2 regions of the Streptomyces sp. CRCS-T-1 genome follow, and region 2 is predicted to be linked to the other one. Evidence: riboswitches for the same ligand, from Rfam matches in the RefSeq annotation. Region 2 holds a riboswitch; the other holds the start of a gene.

Region 1 (4,808 bases), 4.8 Mb from region 2:
AAGCCCGCGCAGGTGCCCGGAGATTGGTGCCGGTTCGCGAGTGCGGTTCGTATGTGGCTCGTCGCCCCCACGCGGCGGAGCCGCATAGTGTCACAGCCCCGCGCCCCTGAGGTGCCTGACCTACCGCTGGAAGAAGGGCCGGACCCGGTCCTTCATCCAATTGCCCACCGGGTCCTCCGCCACATCCAGGAGCACCAGGTTGACGGGCCAGGGGGCCGGGGACTCGGTGACCGCGCGGGTGAGGGCGTCCAGCGGGAGGGCGCGCAGGTCGCCTTCCCACTGGGAGAGTTCGACGCCGACGAACATCACCGGGTCGGCGGTCTCGATCGCGGCGAGGCAGCGGCGGGCGGTGACGACGACGCCGATCGCCTCGAACTCGGCGGAGGCGGCGGCGAGGAAGTCCACCGGGTCGTCCTGCCAGTCGGGCTCGAAGAGGCGGACCCGTCCGCCGCTCGCGGGGCCGTCCAGCGGGGTCCGGCCGGCCCGGCACAGCTCGGCGACGGCCGGCGGCGGGAGCGGGACGCCGACGACGCCGCCGGGGTTGATGGCGATCCCCGCGTGCGGGGGCAGACCGCGGGCGAACTCCACGGCGGGCGCGATGGTGTACGACATGTGCGAGCCGACGACCTGGCGGAACTGCTCCTCGGAGCTGAACACCGGCACGTACGCCTGGCCCTCGATCTCGATGCCGGGGAGATCGAGGGGGCCGCTCTGCGGGCCGCCGCCGCTGGGCAGCGGGATCCACACGAAGCTCCGGCCGAGCACCTCGACGATCCGCCCGCCGGCGGACGGCCCGGCACCGAGGGAGGCCGAGAGCACCTCCTCCAGCTCGTTGCCGGGCCATCCGCCGTGCGGGTGTGTCTGCGTCTGCGCCGGGAAGTCCGCGGAGAAGTCCGCCGGGAAGTCCATCTGCCTACCGCCTGCCTGAAACCACTGCTGTGACTGAAAGGCTAGCGGCTCGGGAACGGGGGGCTGCCACCCCGTGAAGCATGACTGGTGACGGGGGTGGCCGGACGGCGGCCCCGGGCCTGCCGAATCCTGGCGGGAGGACGGGCTGTGTGTGGGGGGTGCTCCGACCGTGGATGCGTGCCGCGGGCACACGGCCGGGGCTGCGGGCGGACGGGCTTTGTGCGCGGCGCACCGACCGCAGGCGCCTGCCGCGTGCACACGGCTCAGGGCCGGAATGCGGATGGGCTGGGCTGTCCGGCGCAGACGACCGCGCGGATGCCTGTCCTATACACACGGATCGCCGACCGCCGCGCCGCCGCCCCCGCCTCCGGGCTCACCAACCGCGGACGCGGGCCCGCTGCACGGGGCCGCACGCGGACGGCCTGTGCTCCCCGGCGCGCGCCGGCCCCCCTGCGCACAGCGGGGTCGGCGGACGGCCCCTTCTTCCCGGACGCCCGGCCGACGGCACCGCCCCGTGCACACGGGTCACCGGCCCGAACCACAACTCCCCGGCCCCGGATCACCGGCCCCATGAACCACAACCCCCAGCCCTGGACAGCCGGCCCGTGCCCACCACAGTCGGGCCGTGAACGCAGCCCCGTGCGCCCGGGGCGTCAGCCCGTGAAGGCGATGCGGTGGAGGGTGTTTGCTGCGTCGCGGTCGGCGAGGATGGCTGAGCCGCAGCCGGTGGGGAGTTCGCCGCGTTCGACCTCGTGGAGGAGGCGGGTGGTGGCGGCGCGGTGGCGCAGGAAGGCGTAGCGCGAGACGCCCCGGCCGCGGTCGCGCTGGCCGGCCAGGGCCTGCTGGGGGGTGACGTCGAGCATCAGCAGGTGGAGCGTGCCGCCCCGGCGGCGGGCCTCGCGGGCGAGCCAGCGGCGGACCCAGGCCTGGGTGCCGCAGTCGTGCACGACGACGCCCTCACCGGTGCGCAGGGCGCGGCGCAGCCCGGCGTAGTGGGCGAGGCGGACGAGCGGGCGGTAGACCGCGTACGGCAGGGCGCGCGGCATGCGGCCGTCCCAGTGGTCGCGGGTGTCCTGGGAGTCGATGCGCCGGCCCGGCACGGTGCGCCGCATCAGCGTGGACTTGCCGCTGCCGGGCAGGCCCGTGACCACGACGATGTCGCGGGAGCCGAACAGCAGCGCGTGCGGGCCGCGGCCGGCGCGCTCGCGCAGATCGCGGACGACCGGCGCGGGCTGCGGGCCGCAGACCGCACGCACCGGAGCGGCCGGCTGCTCGGGCAGCGCGATGCCCGACGTCGTGGCGTACGCGGTGGTCCTGTTCACCGTGATCGTCCTCCCCTGGGGCCAGGTACGGAGTCCCATGCCCGCCGAGTGTAAAGAGAAGGTAATGCCCGATGTCTCTGGTTTTAGTCCTCTTCCTGCAACAGCCCTGCTACAGGGTGGTCCCCCTGCCACCCCGCGACGATGCGTGCAATGATGTGCCCGCCAACTGCATACCGGCCGTTTGAATCCGCGCGGGAGAGTCCCCAGCACCGTTTCACCACTGGGGCGCCGAAGGAGCAAGTCCCTCCCTTGAATCTCTCAGGCCCCGTTACCGCGCGGGCGAGGCACATCTGAAAAGCGGGCCGCACCCTTCCTCCGGAGTCCGGGGAAGCGGCGTGGCCCCACCCAAGGTGCAAGCCGATGACCTGCGCGGTCATGGCGAACCTCTCAGGTTCCGATGACAGATGGGGAGGAACGACCTCGCCCGTCATGCCTTATGCCTTGGGAGACGACCGACCGTGAGCAGTACAGGAGAACTCCGCCACACCGCGCTCGATGCCCTGCATCGTGCCCTCGGCGCGACGATGACCGACTTCGCCGGCTGGGACATGCCCCTGCGCTACGGCTCCGAGCGCGACGAGCACAACGCCGTGCGCACGAAGGCCGGGCTGTTCGACCTCTCCCACATGGGCGAGATCACCGTCACGGGCCCCGGGGCCGCCGCCCTGCTCGACCACGCGCTGGTCGGCAACATCGGCGGGGTCAAGCCCGGCCGCGCCCGCTACACCATGATCTGCCAGGCCGACGGCGGCATCCTCGACGACCTGATCGTCTACCGGCTGGCCGAGCAGGAGTACATGGTCGTCGCCAACGCCTCCAACGCCCAGGTGGTCCTGGACGCCCTGGTGGAACGTTCCGTCGGCTTCGACGCCGAGGTGCGCGACGACCGGGACGCCTACGCACTGCTCGCCGTACAGGGCCCCGAGTCCCCGGGGATCCTGAAGTCCCTCACCGACGCCGACCTGGACGGCCTGAAGTACTACGCCGGCCTGCCCGGCACCGTCGCGGGCGTCCCGGCGCTGATCGCCCGCACCGGGTACACCGGCGAGGACGGCTTCGAGCTGTTCGTGAAGCCGGAGCACGCGGTCGAGCTGTGGCAGGCCCTGACCAAGGCGGGCGAGGCCGCCGGCCTGGTCCCGTGCGGGCTGTCCTGCCGCGACACGCTGCGCCTGGAGGCGGGCATGCCGCTGTACGGGCACGAGCTGAGCACCTCCCTGACGCCCTTCGACGCCGGGCTCGGCCGGGTGGTGAAGTTCGAGAAGGAGGGCGACTTCGTCGGCCGCGAGGCCCTCACCGAGGCCGCCGCGCGCGCCGAGCAGAACCCGCCCCGCGTCCTGGTCGGCCTCGTCGCCGAGGGCCGTAGGGTCCCGCGAGCCGGGTACCCGGTCGTCACCGGCGGTGAGGTGATCGGCGAGATCACCTCCGGCGCGCCCTCCCCGACGCTCGGCAAGCCGATCGCGATGGCGTACGTCGACCCCGCGCACGCGGCTCCCGGCACACCCGGTGTGGCCGTGGACATCCGGGGCAGTCACGAGCCGTACGAGGTCGTGGCGCTGCCGTTCTACAAGCGCCAGAAGTAGAGACTGGCCCAGCGCCAGAAGCAGGCACCGGCGCGCGGGCCGCCACCGCGGTCCCGGGCCGTCTCACCCCCGCTCACCAGCGGTCCCCTTCACCGGCATGCACAAGCATTCCTCGACATACATCAGCACTCCCGCGCGTACAGGAGAATCCAGGCCATGAGCAACCCCAATGAGCTGCGGTACAGCAAGGAGCACGAGTGGCTGTCGGGCGCCCAGGACGGCGTCTCGACGATCGGCATCACGGAGCACGCGGCCAACGCGCTCGGCGACGTCGTCTTCGTCCAGCTCCCCGAGGTCGGTGACGCCGTGTCCGCCGGCGAGACCTGCGGCGAGCTGGAGTCGACCAAGTCCGTCTCCGACCTCTACTCCCCGGTCTCCGGCGAGGTCACCGAGGTCAACGAGGACGTGGTGAACGACCCGTCCCTGGTGAACTCGGCCCCCTTCGAGGGCGGCTGGCTGTTCAAGGTGCGCGTCACGGACGAGCCGGGCGACCTGCTCTCCGCCGACGAGTACACCGCCTTCTCCGCCGGCTGAGAGGTCGTAGCCGTATGTCCGTCCTGAACACGTCCCTGCACGAGTTCGACCCGGCCGTCGCCGCCGCGGTCGACGCCGAGCTGCACCGGCAGCAGTCCACGCTCGAGATGATCGCCTCGGAGAACTTCGCCCCGGTCGCGGTCATGGAGGCGCAGGGCTCGGTCCTCACCAACAAGTACGCCGAGGGCTACCCGGGCCGCCGCTACTACGGCGGCTGCGAGCACGTCGACGTGGTCGAGCAGATCGCGATCGACCGCGTCAAGGAGCTGTTCGGCGCCGAGCACGCCAACGTCCAGCCGCACTCCGGCGCCCAGGCCAACGCCGCCGCGATGTTCGCGCTGCTCAAGCCGGGCGACACCATCATGGGTCTGAACCTCGCGCACGGCGGGCACCTGACCCACGGCATGAAGATCAACTTCTCCGGCAAGCTCTACGACGTCGTCGCCTACCACGTGGGCGAGGA
Region 2 (4,808 bases):
GGCGAGCGCGCCGGCGGTGTGCGGGGCGCCCCGCAGCGGGTTGTCGTCCGCGGGCCACGCACCGGAGCCGACCTTCTCGATCTCCGCGCGGATGGCGATCATCGCCTCGCAGAACCGGTCCAGCTCGGCCAGGTCCTCCGACTCGGTCGGCTCGATCATCAGCGTCCCGGCCACCGGGAACGACATCGTCGGCGCGTGGAAGCCGTAGTCGATCAGCCGCTTGGCGACGTCGTCGACGCTCACGCCGGTCGCCTTGGTCAGCGGTCGCAGGTCGATGATGCACTCGTGCGCGACGAGCCCGCCGGGGCCGGTGTAGAGCACCGGGTAGTGCGGCTCCAGCCGCTTGGCGATGTAGTTGGCGCTGAGCACGGCCACCTGCGTGGCCCGCTTCAGTCCCTCGCCGCCCATCAGCCGGACGTACGCCCACGAGATCGGCAGGATGCCGGCCGAGCCCCACGGCGCCGCGGAGATGGGGCCGACCCCGGTCTCCGGGCCCGCCTCGGGCTGCAGCGGATGGTTCGGCAGATACGGCGCGAGGTGCTCACGCACCGCCACCGGACCGACGCCGGGCCCGCCGCCGCCGTGCGGGATGCAGAAGGTCTTGTGCAGGTTCAGGTGCGAGACGTCCCCGCCGAAGTGCCCCGGCTTGGCGAGCCCCACGAGCGCGTTGAGGTTGGCCCCGTCGACGTAGACCTGCCCACCCGCCTCGTGCACCTGCGCGCAGATCTCGGAGACATGCTCCTCGAACACGCCGTGCGTGGACGGGTAGGTGATCATCAGCACGGCCAGCTCGTCACGGTGCTGCTCGATCTTCGCCCGCAGATCCTCGACGTCGATCTCGCCGTCCTCGGCGGTCTTGACGACGACGACCTTCATGCCCGCCATCACCGCGCTCGCGGCGTTGGTGCCGTGCGCGGACGACGGGATCAGGCACACGGTGCGCTGCTCGTCCCCGTTGGCCCGGTGGTACCCGCGTACGGCGAGCAGACCGGCCAGCTCGCCCTGCGACCCGGCGTTCGGCTGGAGGGACACCTTGTCGTAGCCGGTGACCTCGGCGAGACGGTCCTCCAGCTCGTGGATGAGCGTGAGGTAGCCCTCGGCCTGCTCGGCGGGCGCGAAGGGGTGCAGCTGCCCGAACTCGGGCCAGGTGACCGGCTCCATCTCCGTGGTCGCGTTGAGCTTCATGGTGCAGGAGCCCAGCGGGATCATGCCGCGGTCGAGCGCGTAGTCACGGTCGGCCAGCCGGCGCAGGTAACGCAGCATGGCGGTCTCGGAACGGTACTGGTGGAAGACGGGGTGGGTCATGTACTCGTCGGACCGCAGCAGGGCGCCGGGCAGCCCGTCCTCGGTGGCGGCGTCCAGCGCCTCGACGACACCCTCGACCCCGAACGCGGCCCATACGGCACGCAGCTGGGCCCGCGTCGTGGTCTCGTCACAGGAGATCGAGACCTGGTCGGCGTCGACGAGACGCAGGTTGACCCCGTTCCGCGCCGCGGCGGCCACGACCTCGGCGGCCCGGCCCTCGACGCGCGCGGTCAGGGTGTCGAAGTAGGCCCCGTGCACGACCTCGACCCCGCCGTGTCCGAGCCCGGCGGCGAGGACCGTGGCGTAGCGGTGGGTGCGCCGCGCGATGCTCTTCAGGCCCTCCGGCCCGTGGTAGACGGCGTACATGCCGGCCATCACGGCGAGCAGCACCTGCGCCGTGCAGATGTTGCTGGTGGCCTTCTCACGGCGGATGTGCTGCTCACGCGTCTGCAGCGCCAGCCGGTAGGCCTTGTTCCCGTCGGCGTCCACGGACACGCCGACGAGCCGCCCGGGCAGGCTGCGCGCCATCTTCTCGCCGACGGCCATGTAACCGGCGTGCGGTCCGCCGAAGCCCATCGGCACGCCGAAGCGCTGCGTCGTCCCGACCGCGATGTCCGCGCCCAGCTCACCGGGCGACTTCAGCAGGGTCAGCGCGAGCAGATCGGCGGCGACGGTGACGAGCGCCCCGAGCCCGTGCGCCTGGTCGATGACCGGCTTGATGTCCCGTACGGCTCCGGAGGCGCCCGGGTACTGGATCAGCACGCCGTTGATCTCGCGCTCGGCGATCCCGGCGGGGATGCCGTCACTGAGATCGGCGACGACGACCTCGACACCGGTCGGCTCGGCCCGGGTCTCGATCACGGCGATGGTCTGCGGCAGCGTGTCCGCGTCGACCAGGAACAGGCCCTTCTTGTTCTTGCCCAGCCGCCGCGACAGCGCCATGGCCTCGGCCGCCGCGGTGCCCTCGTCGAGCAGGGAGGCGCCGGAGGTCGGCAGTCCGGTCAGGTCGGCGACCATGGTCTGGAAGTTGAGCAGCGCCTCGAGCCGGCCCTGCGAGATCTCCGGCTGGTACGGCGTGTAGGCCGTGTACCAGGACGGGTTCTCCATGACGTTGCGCATGATCACCGGCGGCGTGAACGTTCCGTAGTAGCCGAGCCCGATCATGGAGCCGAGGACCTGGTTGCGGTCGGCGAGGGAGCGCAGCTCGGCGATCACCTCGGCCTCGCTGCGGGCGCCCGGCAGGTCCAGCGCCTCGGCGCTCTTGATCACGGCCGGGACGGCGGCGGCCGTCAGCTCGTCCAGCGAGCCGTATCCGACGTGCGCGAGCATCTTGGCGCACGCCTCGTGGTCGGGGCCGATGTGGCGCTGCTCGAAGGGAACTGCCTCTTCGAGCTCGGAGAGCGGAATGCGATGGGCGGTCATATGCGGAGGCCTCCTGGTCTGACACGACCTTCGAGGGGCACCACGGCACGGGTACCCGGACGGCCTCCCCCTCTGTCATGTCAACCTGAGAGCTTCACCGGATCGCCCGAAGGCCTCCGGCTTTCACCGTCGGTGAGGGCGGAAGCCGTGACATCCGCCCTGCTTTCCAGAGTGACCTCGTCCGTGCGGTACGTGGGCCTGAGAGATTCCGGGGAGGATTTGCTCCTTCGGCGCCTCCGATGGTGTCTGGAGGACTCTCCCGCACGGGGTCAGCAGCCGTTGTCAGCCTACCAGCGCGGTCAACGCACGAACCTTCGAGTGGCCGCCTCCTCGATTGTGCCGTTTTGTAGTGTTTACGGATGAGTTGCGACCATGTGGAGGGCCCGTGCGAACCGATATCGATCCGCGCAACTTGATCGGCCGCAAGGCGTTCGACCGCAACGGGACCAGGATCGGCACGATCGACGAGGTCTACCTCGACGACGCCACCGGCGTCCCGGAGTGGGCGGCCATACGGACCGGCCTGTTCAGCAGGGACGCCTTCGTCCCCCTCGAGCCCAGCGAGCTGATCGAGGGCGCCCTCCACGTGCCCTTCGACCGCGCCCTGATCAAGGACGCCCCGGACTTCGGCGTGGGCCGCCACCTCTCCCCCGAGCAGGAACTCCAGCTCTACCACCACTACGGCCTGGACGTCGCCGCCCCTCCCCCGCTCCAGGACCACGAGTTCGGCAAACTGGCGGGGAAGGACGAGCCGGCCTGAACCCCGGGCGAGCCGCCTAAGGGGCGACGGACCGCAGCCCCACACCCCCGGAGTCGTCGTCACCCTCCGGCCCATGGCCCCCTTCAGGGTCTCGTAACACCAGCGGCAACGGATCCGCCGGCTCCAGCTCCGGATCGTCGACCCGGAAGGTCCGCACACGCCCGGGCTCCGAGTCGGGCGTCTCGAACCGCACGGTGACCCGCCCCAGGCCGCTGCCCTGCACCCACCCGTGCCCGAACCCGGTGTGCCGCACATCGTGCCCGGCGGGCCACCGCCGCTCGGCCGGCTCGGGCTGCTCCTCGACCGGAGCCGGGGCGTGCTCCTCCACCGGGCCCTCCGTGACCGCCCGCTCCCCGGCCGCCTGGGCGAACAGGTCCTCCTGCGTGTAGTCGGCGAGCCCGCTGACACCCACTCCGAGCAGCCGCACACCGCCCGTGGTGTCGACCGAGTCCAGCAGTCTGGCCGCCGCCTCACGGATCACCCCGGGATCGTCCGTCGGCCCGCGCAGCGTCTCGGACCGGGTGCGTGTCGAGAAGTCGTACCGCCGCACCTTCAGCACGATGGTCCGCCCGGACAGCCCGGCCCCGCGCAGCCGCCGTACGCAGCGGTCGGCGAGCCGCTGCACCTCCAGCCCGACCCGCAGCCGGTCGTGGATGTCCACGTCGTAGGTGTCCTCGACCGACACCGACTTCGCTTCCCGCTCCGCCACCACGGGCCGGTCGTCCCGTGCCAGCGCCATGGCGTAGAGCCCGTGCCCGTGCGCCTTCCCCAGCAGCCGGACCAGCTCGTCCTCACCCGCCTCGGCGATCTCCTCGACCGTGGTGATCCCGGCCCGCCGCAGATGGTCGCCCGTCGCCGGCCCGACTCCCGGCAGGGTCCGCACCGACATCGGCCCCAGCATGGCCCGCTCCGTCCCCGGCTCGATCATCACCAGCCCGTCGGGCTTGGCCTGCTCCGAGGCGATCTTGGCGAGCATCTTGGACGCGGCCAGCCCCACCGACCCCGTGAGGCCCGTGACGGCCCGGATGTCCGCACGCAGCTTCACCCCGGCCAGCCGCGCCGAACGCTCGTCCCAGGCCGTTCCCCCGGCCTCCAGGTCCACGAACGCCTCGTCCAGGCTCAGCGGCTCCACCAGCGGCGACAGCGCCCGCAGCAGCTCCATCACACGCTCGCTGATCGCCCGGTAGAACCCGAAACGCGGCACGAGATACGCGGCGTTGGGCGCGAGCCGCCGGGCCTGCGCCATGGGCAACGCCGAGTGCACCCCGAAGACCCGCGCCTCGTACGACGCGGTCGCGACCACACCCCGCGGCCCGAGCCC

The links. Region 2 has a riboswitch for glycine ahead of gcvP (aminomethyl-transferring glycine dehydrogenase). Riboswitches for the same ligand answer to the same signal wherever they lie in the genome.
Region 1: it holds a riboswitch for glycine, as region 2 does, so the genes downstream of both, gcvT (glycine cleavage system aminomethyltransferase GcvT) here and gcvP (aminomethyl-transferring glycine dehydrogenase) in region 2, are expected to answer to the same signal.

Annotation. Positions count from the first base shown of each region.
Region 1 is NZ_CP101651.1:2,366,869-2,371,676, forward strand. It holds gene NNW99_RS10355 (enhanced serine sensitivity protein SseB) at 121-909, opposite strand; gene NNW99_RS10360 (AAA family ATPase) at 1,563-2,231, opposite strand; glycine riboswitch at 2,414-2,515, shown strand; gene gcvT (glycine cleavage system aminomethyltransferase GcvT) at 2,636-3,811, shown strand; gene gcvH (glycine cleavage system protein GcvH) at 3,968-4,345, shown strand; gene glyA (serine hydroxymethyltransferase) at 4,360-4,808, shown strand, end outside.
Region 2 is NZ_CP101651.1:7,201,649-7,206,456, reverse strand. It holds gene gcvP (aminomethyl-transferring glycine dehydrogenase) at 1-2,727, opposite strand, end outside; glycine riboswitch at 2,904-2,999, opposite strand; gene NNW99_RS32645 (PRC-barrel domain-containing protein) at 3,113-3,487, shown strand; gene NNW99_RS32640 (DNA polymerase IV) at 3,504-4,808, opposite strand, start outside.